2 regions of the Noviherbaspirillum sp. FW303-A3 genome follow, and region 1 is predicted to be linked to the other one. Evidence: riboswitches for the same ligand, from Rfam matches in the RefSeq annotation. Region 1 holds a riboswitch; the other holds the start of a gene.
The links. A riboswitch is a leader RNA that binds a small molecule or an ion and turns the genes downstream of it on or off. The one in region 1 is predicted to bind cyclic di-GMP.

Region 1 (7,471 bases):
CGGCTTCCGGCGGCGCGGCACATCCGGACAGGATGAATGTGCCCGCCAGCGCCATGGCGGCCAGCAGATGATGCCGCGGCGAATGTCGCATAGCCATCTTCCTCCACGTCTGCATCCAAGAGGGAAAACAGGACTGCTGTGCTGCATATCCATTCTGCTGTCATGGGTTTGTTGTGTTTTGTGCAAGCGCAACCAGGAGGCCGGAGCAAGTCAAATGCGCATGTCTATGGCGCATGCCGTGGATCAACGCGATAATTGGGAAACACATCCGCGCCCATGAGAACGCCCAGCACCGCTCCCACTGCAACCTTCGGCCTTGAACCGGCCGGTTACCGCAAGTTGCTTGAACAGTTTGCGCATGCCACCCGCATATTTGTGTATAGCGGCGCAGGGATGTCTGCCGACTCCGGACTGCCTACTTACCGGGGCGCCGGGGAGCATCTCTGGACGGGGGACCTGCTCGAGCGCGTGGCGACACCGACCGGCTATGCGCGCGATCCCGCTTTTGCCGTCGAGTGGTACGTCGAACAGGCGCACCGGTTGCTGGCGGCAAGGCCGCATGAAGGGCACGCGGCACTGCGTGCCCTCGAGCGGCACTGGGACGTCACGCATGTGACGCAGAACGTGGACGTGCTGCTGGAGGAAGCAGGCTGCGCCGAAGTGGTCCACCTGCACGGCCGCTTCGACGAGCTCAAATGCCTGCAGTGCCGCTGGACCGGCCTTGCGACCGGCGCGGATGCATTGCGCGAGCCTTGCCCGAATTGCGGAGGCCAGTTGCGCCCGTCCATCGTCTGGATGGGGGAAATGCCGGACAAAGCCGCCGTCGAGCGGGCCGAGTACGGGGCCCGCTCGGCTGGCCTGGTGCTAGTGGTCGGCACGCCGGCGGAAATGTATCCCGGCGCGGCCGTGGTCGAAACCGCGCATCGCGCCGGCGTCCCGATCTGCGTCATCAATCCCGAATGGTGCGAGAACCTGCACTACGCGCAATGGCAATTGTTCGGCGGCGCCCGCACGGTGCTGCCCGTTCTCGCCAGGGACGCCATCGCCCGCATGCAGGCGGAAGGCAGGCCGGTGCCATGGTTCCTGCGCTGGCTGCCCTCATGGGCCAAGTAGGTCGGATCGCGGGAAACGCCAGCGCGGCACGTAGCGCGGGCAATCCAGCTTCCTGAAGGATTCGAAGTCCATCGTGGTGAAGTTTTCCTTCCAGGCGGGGCCGTAGCGCAGGTCCGTCGCTGCGGTCGCTCCCACCGACGGCGTACGGGAAAAACGCAGCCAGGTTTCGAAGTGGCAATTGCCGTCCTTCAGCGCCCGCAGCGTGTACAGGTCGGCGACCTCTCCCGAGTAGAAGGCAATCGACGTTGTCGCCTCCGGCGGAAGCACATCGCCCCACCGGCTGGCGGGACAACGGTCGAGCGGCAGCACGCCGGGCGACAGGCTCAGCACGCCGCGCCGCAACGCATACTTGCCCGCCTGCGGATCGCTCTCGACGGACACGAAGGTCCAGCAAAGGGGATTGGTGGGGAAGGGCGTCAGCGCGACGTCGAGAACACGGTTCGCGCGATCCCTGTGCTGCAGTGTTTCGGCCACGAGGCGTCCGGCGTTCCAGGACGCCATTCCTTGCGTGGCGATAAAGGCTGCGCCGAGTGCGAATGCCGTTGCCAGGCCCCGCCTGCCGGCCGTGCCGGCACGATGCTGAAGGACTCCGGTGATGATGGCAACGACGGCCAGCCCCGCGAGCGAGCTCCAATGGAGGAAGCCCTTCCCCGCGAAGTATGCCGGTGCAGCAGCCAGCGCCACAAGGAACAGGATGCGCAATGCTGGAGGCGCCATCATCGCCAGCGGTACGCCAAACACGATCCAGAAGAACGGCTCGAGGATGAACACCATGTCGCCGTAAAACCAGCGCGAGTCGAACGGGTGGAACGGATGGAGGCCGTACGAATTGAGGAAGTCCATCGACAGGTGCAGCGCGAGCCCGATCGACAGGGCCGCGAAGAAGCCCTTGCGCGCAACGGCACTGGCTTCCATCAGGCGGCGGGCATTGGGCCACAGGAGGAGGACCAGGCCCCACAACAGCAGTGCCTGCGGAATCGCATACAGCAGCGTGTGCGTATGGCCCCGGTGGTGCATCAGGTAGCCGAGCGGCGCCGGCAGCACCGGCGTCAGCACGAGATCAATGTCGGGAAAGTTGCTTGCTGCCCAGGCAGTGAACAGCAACAGGCGGCGGCGCAGGCGCTGCATGCCCGGATCGTCCTCCTGCGGCAGGCTGCGGTGCAGCAGTTCGCCGACTGCCAGGCCGGCGACCGAATGACTCAGGTTATCCATCGGACAATCTTACACGGCTCCCGTGCTCCGCCTCCGGGAACAGCGCAATCGCACTAGCCGTCGAGCTGCGCAAGTGCTTGCCGGATCGCGCCGGCATCTGCAGGACGCACGAGGCGCGCGACTTCGACGCCATCCTTCAGGAAGACCAGCGTCGGCCACAGCTTGATACGGTACGAGCGGCCGAGCCGCTGTCCGGGACCATCCTCGATCTTGATATGCCGGACCGCGTCATGTCCCTCGAATGCCTGTTCGATCAGCGGCTGCGCGCCGATGCAGAAGCCGCACCAGGGTGCGCCGAATTCGACGACGGTCGGGCCGGCAAGCGCATCGACCTCGCTGCGTGCCGGTTCCTGCTCGGCGTAACTGGTGTTGAGTCCCATGCTAATCACCAAAGCAGATGCCGATGTCGCGCGCCGTCTGCAGCGTATCGCTGTCGAGCGGCACGCCCTTCATGCGGCCGGCGACCTCTTCCAGCGCGACGTATTCCACGTTCGGGAAAGCCAGCGACACCATCACGCCCGACATGTCCTGTTCCAGCGCGCGCACGGCTGCCGCGCCGAAGCGCAGCGCCGCTAGCCGGTCGAAGGAGGTCGGGCTGCCGCCGCGCAGCAGGTGGCCGAGCACCACCACGCGCGCATCCTTGCCGGTGCGCTCCTGCAAGGCCTTGGCAACGCGCTCGCCGATGCCGCCCAGGCGCTCGGCATGTCCGGTGCCGGCTGCTTCGGCGACTTCCCGTCCGCCTTCCAGCGGCGCCGCGCCTTCGGCGACGACGACTATCGAGTACATGCGGCCGAGCCCGTCGCGCCAGCGGACCTTCTCCGCGACCTTCTCGATGTCGAACGGAATTTCCGGGATCAGGATACTGTGCGCGCCGCCGGAGATGCCGGCATGCAAGGCAATCCATCCCGCATAACGCCCCATCACCTCCACCACCATCACGCGCTGGTGACTCTCCGCCGTGCTGTGCAGGCGGTCCAGGCAATCGGTGGCAAACGCCACGGCCGTATCGAAGCCGAAGGTGGTGAAGGTCTTGTCGAGATCGTTGTCGATGGTCTTGGGCACGCCGACCACGGTCAGGCCCTTCTTGTGCAGCGCATGCGCGATCGTCAGCGATCCGTCGCCGCCGATGGCCACCAGCGCATCGAGTTTTTCCTTTGCGAAGTAGGCCAGGACCTCGTCCGACCGGTCCGTATCCTTCGTCGTGCCGTCCGGCATCTTCACCGGATAGTGCAGGGGATTGCCCTTGTTGGTCGTGCCGAGGATGGTGCCGCCCAGGTGCGCGATGCCGCGCACGCCGTCCCGCGTCAGGCGGAACACGCCGCCGTCGGCATAGCGATCCGGATTGAGGATGCCGTTGAAGCCGTCGCGGATGCCATAGCATTCCCAGCCGCGGTTGATGGCGGCGAGCACCGTTGCACGGATGACAGCATTGAGGCCGGGCGCATCGCCCCCGCCGGTATTGATGGCGATTCGTTTGACCACAGTTTCTCCTGGATATGTCAATTTAGTATCACCCCCGGGCATCACCAAGTCAATCCGGCCCGGGCGCATTGCCGTTGTGTCAGTAGATCGTGTCAAGCCGCTATCGTTTCGTGGCGCAATTGCCTCGCAGTTGTATCAAGATGCTTCAGTCGTTTTCTAATGGGAAACGATTGGCGTATGCTGGTTCCGGCAGCAAACATTCCGATAAGGGCAAACCCGTCGAAAGGCGGGGACGCAAAGCTTCTGGTCTAAGGGCACACGTCTATGACAGCAGGGCTGCCGAGTGGATACCGTTCCGCTCGCATCCTGCCGCCCTCCAGCTCTCTTCACTCCCGCAACATCTCTCCGTTGCTTGAGATCGTCGCGAATGCATGCCAGGCCATGCGGCACATCTGCGTGCCGCGAGCGGAGGAACCATGTGCAGCAACGATGCATCCGTGCGGTGGAACGCTACCGATTCCACAGCAGCGCGTGCGGCAGTGACAGCAAGGGCGGTGAACATGTTGATCGCCCTCTTTTTCGCGGCATTGCTTGCCGCATGTGCAGGACCCTTTCCCCTCGCACCGGTCTCGGTGGAAGAAAGCGAACAGCAGGCCGTTGCGGCCCAGGCCGCGCAAGAGTCGGCGCGCAAGAAACGCGTGCGGGCGCAGGACGTGCTCGCCGAGTGGGGGACGTTCGGTATCGAACCGCGATCCTTCCGCAAGGCGGCGCGCGGCGCATCGCCGCGGCCGCTGCTGCCCATGCCGGATTACAGCGAATCGATCCAGGATATCGTCGACAATGCCACCTGCCATTCCTGCGATGCCAAGCCTTACCATCACATGGTCGTCAATGCATCGCTGCGGCACGGCGTGCCGTCCAGCCTGATCCATGCGGTCATCCAGAAGGAGTCCGGGTACAACCCGAAGGCACGCTCGAAGAGGAATGCGCGCGGGCTGATGCAGGTCACCCCGGGAACGGCGAAGTTCGTCGGTATCGTCAACGCGCATTCGCTGTACGATCCGCAGACGAATATCCACGCCGGCACCGCCTACCTGAAGTACCTGATGCGTACCCATGCGACGTTCGACGAGGTGCTTGCCGCCTACAACTCCGGCCCCGGCAACGTGCGCAAATACAATGGCGTGCCGCCTTTCAACGAGACGCGGCGCTATGTGCGGGACGTGAGGAAGTTCTACGCGGCGACATCCGGCGACGAACCCTGAGGCAGCGCATCGGCAAGGTCAGGTTGCAATGCGAGTGCCTGGCGATATGCCGCTTCGGCCTCCGTCTGGCGTCCTGTTTCCTTCAAGAGGTTGCCGAGATTGACGTGGGCGCTTGCGGAGACTGGATTGAACTTGATCGCCCGCCTGAAGCAATCTTCCGCCTCATCCGGCCGACCCGCGCGCTTGAGCGCCAGTCCGAGGTTTTCGTGCGATTCCGCGTCGTCGGGCAGATGCTTCGCCGCCATGCGGAAGGCATGCACCGCGTCCTTGCCCTGCATCAGTTGCGCCAGTCCCATCCCCTTCCATGCGATGCCGAAGCGGGGCGCATCCTTCACCAGTTCCAGCGCCGCATTTTCCATGTCGGCATAACGCCTGCTCATGAACATCGCGGCCAGCATGTTGCGGCCGGCATCGGCGTGGCCGGGATGGATCTTGAGGACCACGCGGTATAACTGCTCCGCTTCCTTCAACCGGCCGCGCAGATGATGGGTAATGGCCTGCTGAAGGGCAATGTTCGTGGATGGGGACGACAGGGACATTTCTTTATCCGTGGCAAGGTGGCTGAGCGAAACAGGGTAGCGATCCCGGATTGTCTTTGGAGGCCAACATGCGTGCGGTTGCGGTGGAACAAAATCACGCGCCATGGATCGGCGGGAACTTACCTCCCGGTGATGCGCTCGCAGCCTTTCCGGCGGTACCTCGGTCCGTCTAACGTCCTGAAAACGCGGTGCCTTTCGACGCGAAGCCATTCCCTGCGGTGGCGGCCCCGGCCGCAATCGCCGTGCATGAAAACGAAGTGGTCCGTTTTGCGCGCCACATGTTTTCGCAGTCGGCCCTTGCGGACGTCATCGAATTCCATGCCGTGCAAACGGCGGCATCGCACATCCCGTTGGTGCATCAGCAAGCCTTCTGCGCCGAGGACTTCATCGTCGCGCTGCCGGCCACGCCGCAGGAATACCTTGCGCGGCTCGGTCCGGCCACCCGCAAGAACCTGAAGCGCCACCGCAACCGGCTGGAGCGCGATTTCCCCACATTCCGGCATGCCGTTCTTGAAGGCGGTGAAGCCGGCGAATGCCTCATCCGTCAGATCATCGAACTGAGCCGGCTGCGGATCGCGGCCAAAGGCATGGCCTTCGCCATCGATGAAGAAGAGACACGGCGCATCGTCGCCCTCGTCCGGCAGTCCGGCGCAGTGCTGGCCGCAACCGTCGACGGCCGGATGTGCGGCGGCACGATCATGTATCGCTTCGGAAAGAATTGCATTTCCCGGCTGAACGCCCATGCCGCCGAGTTCGATACGTATCGGCTCGGCACGCTGTGCTGCTATCTCGCGGCATGCCATGCGATCGAGACGGGAGCGGAGCGGTTCCACCTCGGCCATAGCTGGTACGACTACAAGACGGCGCTGCTCGGCGAGTTCCAGGCCTTCCATCATCTGGCGCTGTATCGCTCCCCGGGCGCGCTGGTCCGCCATGCCGGCACCGCCTTCGAGACGGCATGCAAGGGCTGCACCCTGGCCGCGAACCGCTGGGTCCTGCATCACGCCGCCCGCGACCACAGCCTTCCATGGCGCATGGCTGGAAAGCTGCTGGCAGCGTGGCGCGCGGCAAAAAGCTTGCGCGGACGCTGAATCGGATTTGCCGGCCTTGCACTACAATGTTTGCGCAATGACGGACAAGTTCCGGCAGGCATGCCGGCGCAAACTGGACAAGGGAGAATCATGAGTGGTGCAACCCTGAGAAACAACAGCGAGCAACAGCGTTACGAACTGCTCGATAAAGGTGAAATCGTCGGCATTGCCGAATACAGGCTCGACGGCGACGCTGTCGTGTTCACTCATACTGAAGTTGGCGACGGACACGAAGGAAAGGGCTATGGTTCGAAACTTGCGAAGCTCGCGCTGGACGATGCCGTCGCGGTCGGACGGAAGATCGTTGCCCGCTGCGAATTCATCGCAGGTTACCTGAGCCGTCATCCGGAGTACGGCGCATCGGTCAAGGCAGGCTAGCTTCTCTCCCCACGTCATTCGAAGCGGGATGACGGCGCCGTGCACGGCCTGTATTGTCCCGCCCGTTTTTTAGCCGGGCTACTTTTTCCTGAACCAGGACGACCTCCAGACTCCTGCCACGCGCGTCATCGCAGAATGCAACAAGAAAAAGAAACATGAACAAACGTCAAAAGCTCGTCACCGTTGGCCTGTCCATGCTGCTCGGCGCCTGCGCCACGCAGCAGCAGCCGGTCCCCCTTGCAACCGTCGCGCCGCAACAGTGGCACGCGCCGCTGCCGCACGGCGGCAACATCGCCGGACTTTCGCAGTGGTGGCAGCAGCAAGGCGATCCGGTGCTGGCGCAACTGATCGAAGCGGCGCAGGCGGCAAGTCCGACGATCGCTTCCGCGCAGGCGCGGATCGGCGAAGCGCGCGCTGTGCGTATCGCATCCGGAGCGGCGTTGCTGCCGGC
Region 2 (7,471 bases), 850 kb from region 1:
CGGCAATTTTTGTATCCGCACGGCAACTTTTTGAGAATCCGCTGATTTTCCGCAAACCCTGCACCGGCCGGCAATTTTGTTTACCATTGAAAAGCACGAGTGTTCGCATTTCTCAATCAGACAAGAAAGCCCATGACAACCCACCCATTTGACCAGGCGCTCGCCCTGGAGGCGGAAAGCGACGACCTGTATCGCGGCCATACGTCCGAACATTACTGGAACATGATCTCACCGTTCGGCGGCACCACGGTCGCCACGCTGCTGCAGGCGATCCTGTCGCACCCGCGCCGGCTGGGCGATCCACTGGCCATGACGGTCAACTTCGCGGGGCCGCTCCAGAAAGGCGGGTTCCGCATTCGGGTGCATCCGGTGCGCACCGGCCGGTCGACGCAGCACTGGCAGATGGAAATCCGCCAAGGCGATGATGCCGAGCCGGCGATTACCGGCACCGCGGTGTTTGCGGTGCGGCGCGACGCCTGGTCCGACACCGAATCAACGATGCCTCCGGCCGCGGCGCCGGAAGAGCGCGACCGCTACGCATCGCCGGCCAACGTCCCTTTCCTCCAGATGTACGACGTGCGCTATGTCAACCGTGATCCGCTCGCAGGAGGAAGCGACAGCGACACGCAATGCTGGATCAGCGACGTGCCGCCGCGCGGGCTGGACTTCCCGTCCATCGCCGCGCATTGCGACACCTTCATTCCCCGCCTGTTCGTGCGCAAGGGCGGTCCGACGCCGATCTCGACGGTGACGCTCACGATCAACTTCCATGCGGACAGCGAGGCGCTGCAGAAGGTAGAGGGACACCACACTTTTGCAACGGCAAAGGCGAACGCCTTCAACGGCGGGTATTACGACCAGGAGGGAAAGGTCTGGTCCAGGAACGGCATCCTGCTGGCGACCACGCACCAGATGGTGTGGTACCGGGACCAGTCGTTATAGTCTTCAGCGCTTGGCGGTCTGGCCGTAATACATTTCCGCCTGCTGAACGGGCATCGGCTGTCCCGGCGGACGTGGGTGGCGAGCGACGGCACGGGTGATCACCGGAGAGTTGGCGTCCATCGTCTTGACGGACGCCACGAGGCTGTCACGGAAAGCATTGCGGAACTCTTCCGACTTGAAGCATTTGTTGTCGGACTTCTTGCTGACCACAATCATCATTTCACTGCTGTTGCTGACGAATCCGCATTCGGCCCAGCCGAGAGCGGGTATGAGGAGGAGAGCGGCGATGGCGTACTTCAACATGATTCGGCGTTTTGCAAACAGGGCACGCCGCGATGCTGCGAGACTCCGCTTCAGGAGGCGGCTCCGCTACCATGAGAGTTTCTCTTTTAGGCCGGAAGCTTTGCGTCCCGGTCTTTCGACCGGTTTGCCCTGTATGGGTTATTGTGCGAGCCAGTATAGCAATGGAGCGCAATGCGTGCAGGGAGGCCGCCACCCTCGCCTCGCGATTCCTTGACCCGTATCAGGGAGTCGCGAATCAGTCCTTCAACAGACGCTGTACGGCGCACCAGTCGGGCACCAGTTTCTTCAGCCGGTACAACCTCTGCCGGTACTTGCCTTCCGCTCCGGATGAACAATCGAGACCTTCGAATGCATGCGCGATGCGCTCGATCTCGGCACGGTCGTCATCGCTCGCGACGAGGATCAGGCGACGCCTGCCGCGCGCATAATCCGCCCGGATGTCAACCAGCAGGCAATGCCCGAGATTCGCGGATGCAAGGTCGATCAGCAGGGCCTCCGGCAGCGACAGGCCGAAGCGCGCCGCAAGCGCGATACGCGCGTTCACGACGAGCGGCACCTTGAATGCATGCTGTGCAAGCTGCTGCTGCACTTCCAGTGCCCAGCGGGAGGGCGACGGACGCGATGCCAGTTTTTCCAGCCGCATGGCGGCCTCGCTGCATCCCTGCAGCGCAGCCTTGTGCAGCCAGTAGAGAGCGAGCACGTCCCTGCTCGCATCGCCTTTGCGGGTACGCCAGACCAGCATGCCGAGTTCGCGTTGCGCGACGTGGTAACCGGCGGATGCCGCCTTGCAAAGATAGGCATGTGCCTGCGACAGGCTGCGTTGCGAAAATTCGGCCTTTTGATAAATCCGCGAAATCGCGTACCACGCCTTCTCGATGCCCTGGTCGGCCGCAAGGGTCAGCCAGCGAATGGCCTCCTTGTAGTTGGCGATGCCATCGATGGCGTCACTGCGCTTGCCATCGATATCCATGCGTGCAAGCAGCAGTCCCAGCGACAGCTGCGAATCCCGGTCGCCGGCCGATGCGGCACACTCAAGAAAGCGCATCGCCTCACGCTTGTCGCCATCGGCGCTCAACATCAGCGCGTGCGCTGTGCGCGCGAGCAGGCGTACCTCTTCCGGCGACAGCGGTGGCGCGGCATGCGCGAATTGCAAAGCGGTATTCACGGTCAGCCGGCGCGTTGCACGAGTTCACGTGCCAATGGAAGAGACCAGCGCAGGAACGCGGCGTAATCCGCGACCGCCCACGCGCGCTCGGCGAGCGCATATCGCGCAGCAAGGATGCCGGCATCGGCCGCGCTTGCCGCCCATTCGAGCGGCGATGCCGATGCCTTGCGCGCACCGCGCGCGGCAGGATCGGCAACAGAAAGTTCCCTGGCTCCGGATTGCTGGGCAAGCAGCCATTGCGCATCGGGCATGTTTGCCTGTGCCGCTGCCTGCAAGGCACGCATGGCCTTGTCATGCCACGCCGTACGCAATGCCGCGTCATCCATCACCAGGCGCGCGAGCGTCAGCCCCGCTTGCATTACACCCGCATCGAATGCCTTCTCATACCACGGCAGCACGGCGCCGGCAGAGGCAATATTGCGCACCGTCTCATAGGGGATATGCTCGCCGATCAGCCGCCACGCATCCGCAATATCGCGCCGTGCGGCACGGTCGAGCCAGTGCAGTGCCGACATCGGGTTCCGGGGCAGGCCGCTGCCGCCGAACAGGTAGTGCCTACCGAGTGTCAGTTGCGCTGCGGCGTCGCCGGCGCGCGCCGCCCGGATCACCGGCAATAAGTCACGAGTTGCCATGCTTGCTCTTGGTTGAATGGTGATGCGGCGCAGAGTGCGCACCGCTTGAAAGAGTAGCTAGCGTAGCGATTTGGCAACTTTCGCTGTATTCGTAATTTCACGTAGCTCGCACACTGGCGAAATGCAGCGAAATTTTCTTTTGTCCGTCGAATGGTTTGATGGCGAAAACAAAATTTGCGGAGCGTCGCAATTCCCCCACATGCGCGTTGTGAAAAGGCGACGCAGATACCGACTGTCATTGGCGTTTTGACTATTGCGAGGAAATCAACTTACCAAGCCTCTGGATTGATGCACCGCGCTGCCTCTATCGTTCGATGCATCCGCGCAAGTGGATATGCATACTGGTTTCCCCCTCTCAACTCAAGGACTCAAGAATGAAGAAATCGCTACTCGCGCTTGCCGTGATCGGCAGCTTTGCCGGAACCGCTTCGGCCCAGACCAACGTGAGCATCTACGGTGTGGTTGACGCCGGCATCGTCTTGGAAAAAGGCGGCGCCGCCGGTTCCGTTTCCAAACTGACGAGCGGTGTTGCTTCCGCTTCGCGCATCGGCTTCCGCGGTACGGAAGACCTGGGTGGCGGCCTGTCCGCGAACTTCGTGCTGGAGAACGGCTTCAATGAAGACACCGGCGCGCTGACCGGCGGCCTGCTGTTCGGCCGTCAGGCATACGTCGGACTGAAGGGTGGCTTCGGCGCGACCAACTTCGGCCGCCAGTACACCCCGCATTACCTGGTTTCCGCCGCAGCCGACCCGTTCGGCAACGGCATGGCCGGCCGCTTCACCAACCTGATGGCCAACTCCGGCACCCGCATGGACAACACCGTCAAGTACACCTCCCCGTCCATGGGCGGCTTCACGGGTGAACTGGCTTACGGCTTCGGCGAAGTTGCAGGCAACAACTCCGGCAGCCGTGCAATCGGCGCTTCGCTGAACTACGGCGCAGGCCCGCTGAAGGTCGGCCTCGGCTACCACAAGCTGAACAACGCAGCGGCAACCGACAGCGCGAAGAACACCGTCATCGGCGGCACCTACGACTTCGGCGTCGCCAAGGCTCACCTCGCCTACGGCAAGAACAAGGGCACGGGCACCGTCGACAACAACGACCTGCTGGTCGGCGCAACCGTTCCTTTCGGCCCGCACAAGCTGCTGGCTTCGTTCATCCGCAAGGATGACGACTCCGCGCTGAACCGCGACGCCAACCAGTGGGCGCTGGGCTACTCCTACGCGCTGTCCAAGCGTACCGACTTCTACACCGCCTACGCCCGCATCAACAACAAGCGTGGCGCGACCTTCACCGTCGGTAACAACACCGAAGCCGGTTCCGGCAACAAGGCGTTCAACCTCGGCGTTCGCCACACCTTCTGATGAAGGCCTGCCTGTTCCCGCTGCCTGAACGCAGGGGGAACGGCATCAAGCATTGCATTTGTGCCGCTGCATCCCTCCGGCAGCGGCACTGGTAGTCCCAAGGTGTTGTCTCTACCATATCGCAAGATATGGCTTTGCCCGCGCGCTGCAGCGGGCTTTTTTTCGTCTGTACAATTGCAGCGTTTTGTTTGACGAACTTATCCCAGGTTAAGGAAATCCCGTGCTGCTTTCATTAGCATGGGCCGCGCAGTGTCATCGACAACTTCAGGAGGTGAGCAGTGCAGCATTACTACGTCAACAAGCTGGCCATGCCGAACGGCGAACATGAGGTGCACGTCCCGCGCTGCACCTACCTGCCCGAGGGAGACAACGGGATCTACGTGGGTTCCTTCACCCGATGCAGCGAGGCCGTCGAGGCCGCCAAGGCGCACTTCGACAAGGTGACCGGATGCAGGGTGTGCTGCGGCCCCGGCCACACCAGCTGATCTTTTTCCGTCTGACTTAACCGAATCGCATGTCTGCGACGAAGGGATTGTTTTGCCTTTCGTTGCCGAAGGTCGAGGCCGGACCATGTCCGGGCACGAAGGTGACGTCGTCGCCGAGCGGCCAGAGCTTGTTGCGGATGGAGTCGATCAAGGTGTCGTAATCGCCGCGCGGGAAGTCGGTTCTGCCGATCGATCCCTGGAACAGCACGTCCCCCACCAGCGCAAGGCGGACATCGCGCTGGAAGAACACGACATGCCCCGGCGTATGTCCCGGGCAGTGCAGCACTTCCAGCGTCTGCGCGCCGAAAGTCACGATGTCGCCGTCATTGAGCCAGCGGTCGGGCTCGAAGGCGTCGGCGTGCGGGAAGCCGACACGGCGGCAAGCCTCGGCCAGTTGGTCGATCCAGAACTTGTCCTCGATATGCGGGCCCTCGATCGGCACGCCGAATTCCTTGCGCACGAGGTCGGCCGCCGCGCAGTGATCCATGTGGCCATGCGTGAGAAATACCTTTTCCAGCGTCACGTCCAGCTGCTTGAGCGCGTCGCGCAGGCGCGGCACTTCGCCGCCCGGATCAACCAGTGCGGCGTGCCTGGTCTGTTCACAGACCAGGATGCTGCAGTTCTGCTGATAGGGAGTGACGGGGACGATGGCGCATTTCATGGCAGGAAAATCCGTGGGTGAAAGCCAGAAAGTATGCCACGCTCAAGCGCGGCCTTCGCGAAAACGCCGTATCGCCGCGTCGACCATGCCTTCCGGGCTGCCAGTGCCGGCGCGTTCGCTGCGCAGGAAACTCGCATCGTTGCCCGCATTCGCGGCCTGCCGGATGTGCTCCAGCGCAGACAGGCCGCCGAGCGATGCGGCGTAGGGCTCGATCAGGCGTAGCGTGGCGTGCACGTCGTCACGGATGACCACGGCTTCATGGCTCTTCGGATGCACCATGGCGCCGTCGAGGCCGAAACGGCAGGCCTGGAAGCGGTTGTAGTTGTACACGAGGTAATCGTCTTCGGCGGGCACCGGTTCCGTCCCTTCCATGAGATAGCAGCATAGTGCCTGCAGGTAGCCGGCGAGCGCCGCGGCGCGGTCCACCGTCAGCGGCGTGTCGCAGACACGCAGTTCGATCGTGCCGAATTCGGGCTTGGGCCGGATATCCCAATAGAAGTCCTTCATGCTTTTCACAATGCCGGTGTCTTCCATCCGTGTGAAGTAGTCGCGCTCAAAATCTTCCCATCGCAACAGGAAAGGCGCCCGTCCGCTCAACGGGAAAGCGAATACCGAATTCAGCCGCGCCGAGTTGAACAGTGTGTCGCTCCCCTGGACGTAGGGCGACGATGCCGAGAGCGCGATGAAATGCGGGATGTAGCGGTTCAGCGAATGCAACAGCAGCAAGGCGTCGTCGCCGGACGGGCAACCGATATGGATATGCTGGCCGAAAATAGTGAACTGTTTTGCGAGGTAGCCGTAGAGACCGGAAACCTGCTTGAAGCGCGGCTTGGAAAAAATCCTGCGCTCCGCCCAGCGCTGGAACGGATGCGTACCGCCGCCGCAGACGCCGACGTTCAGCATGTCGCCCGCCTGCACCAGGCAGTCGCGGATGCTGTGCAACTGCGCCAGCAATCCGGCGTGGTCCGATTGCACATCGGTCGACACCTCGATCATGCTTTCCGTGATCTCGGGCACAACATTGCCTGGAAATCGTTTGCGTCCGAGCAGATGCAGCATGTCCGGGCTGGCATCGACGAGGTCGAAGTCGCTCAGGCTGACAAGCTGCAGTTCGAGTTCGACACCGAGCGTCAGCGGACGGGATGACTTGAAGGCTTCCAGCGGCATCATTCCTCCTTGCCGGACGTTTCGCCCGCCAGCTTCAACGCCCATTGCGTGAGCAGCGGGCCGGCGATCGCAAGAAACAGCGTGGCGGCAGCGAGCGGCGCAAGCTGGTCCATCAGGTCGATGCCCATCGCGCGCGTCCGTACCAGCATGGCCAGCACCAGCACCGACATCGGCGACAGTGCAAGCGCGGAGAGCAGGCCCTTGCGCCAGGTTGTCCCGCTGGCACGCGCGAACAGCGTCACACCAGCGATTTTCGCAGCGAGACGCACGCCGAGGACAGCAAATGCAATTCCTATGCCGGCCGCAATGCGCGGCCACGCAAGGGTCGCACCGATGAACACGAACAGCAGCACGGTGAGCATGTCGCCGAGTGCGCCAAAGTTGCGCTGCGCCTGTCCCAGCGTCACGCGCCGGTGACGTGTGACGAAGCCGAAAGTCAGCGCCGCCAGCACGGGCGACATCCTGAGTGCCTGCGACAACGCGCAGAGCAGTATCACCGCCACGGCGAAAGCCAGGGTCGCATCGCCGCCGAGCGTGTCCAGACGGCGCAGCAGGCCTGGGACCGCGATTCCGAACACCACGCCGAGTCCACCCGACACAAGCAGCAGGACAATGCTGTTCGACACCGCGCCCAGCAGGCTGCCGGAATGCTGGAAGGTCCACAGTCCCACAATGATGTTGAACACGAATACGGCGAGAACGCAATTCAGTGCCGACAGGTGCAATGCGCGCTCGGTGACCTGTCCCGAGCT

Region 2: another riboswitch for cyclic di-GMP. It lies ahead of AC3WOY_RS15480 (hypothetical protein); the one in region 1 lies ahead of AC3WOY_RS11490 (lytic transglycosylase domain-containing protein).

Annotation. Positions count from the first base shown of each region.
Region 1 is NZ_JBYTAZ010000001.1:2,350,039-2,357,509, reverse strand. It holds gene AC3WOY_RS11515 (hypothetical protein) at 1-91, opposite strand, end outside; gene AC3WOY_RS11510 (SIR2 family NAD-dependent protein deacylase) at 277-1,113, shown strand; gene AC3WOY_RS11505 (metal-dependent hydrolase) at 1,099-2,325, opposite strand; gene AC3WOY_RS11500 (thioredoxin family protein) at 2,379-2,705, opposite strand; gene AC3WOY_RS11495 (6-phosphofructokinase) at 2,707-3,807, opposite strand; cyclic di-GMP riboswitch class I at 4,007-4,091, shown strand; gene AC3WOY_RS11490 (lytic transglycosylase domain-containing protein) at 4,308-5,012, shown strand; gene AC3WOY_RS11485 (tetratricopeptide repeat protein) at 4,982-5,551, opposite strand; gene AC3WOY_RS11480 (GNAT family N-acetyltransferase) at 5,740-6,642, shown strand; gene AC3WOY_RS11475 (GNAT family N-acetyltransferase) at 6,733-7,020, shown strand; gene AC3WOY_RS11470 (efflux transporter outer membrane subunit) at 7,176-7,471, shown strand, end outside.
Region 2 is NZ_JBYTAZ010000001.1:3,200,033-3,207,503, reverse strand. It holds gene AC3WOY_RS15485 (acyl-CoA thioesterase) at 133-942, shown strand; gene AC3WOY_RS15480 (hypothetical protein) at 946-1,245, opposite strand; cyclic di-GMP riboswitch class I at 1,299-1,384, opposite strand; gene AC3WOY_RS15475 (tetratricopeptide repeat protein) at 1,481-2,410, opposite strand; gene AC3WOY_RS15470 (SEL1-like repeat protein) at 2,413-3,042, opposite strand; gene AC3WOY_RS15465 (porin) at 3,417-4,406, shown strand; gene AC3WOY_RS15460 (hypothetical protein) at 4,685-4,891, shown strand; gene AC3WOY_RS15455 (MBL fold metallo-hydrolase) at 4,908-5,552, opposite strand; gene AC3WOY_RS15450 (YbdK family carboxylate-amine ligase) at 5,595-6,719, opposite strand; gene AC3WOY_RS15445 (cation:proton antiporter) at 6,719-7,471, opposite strand, start outside.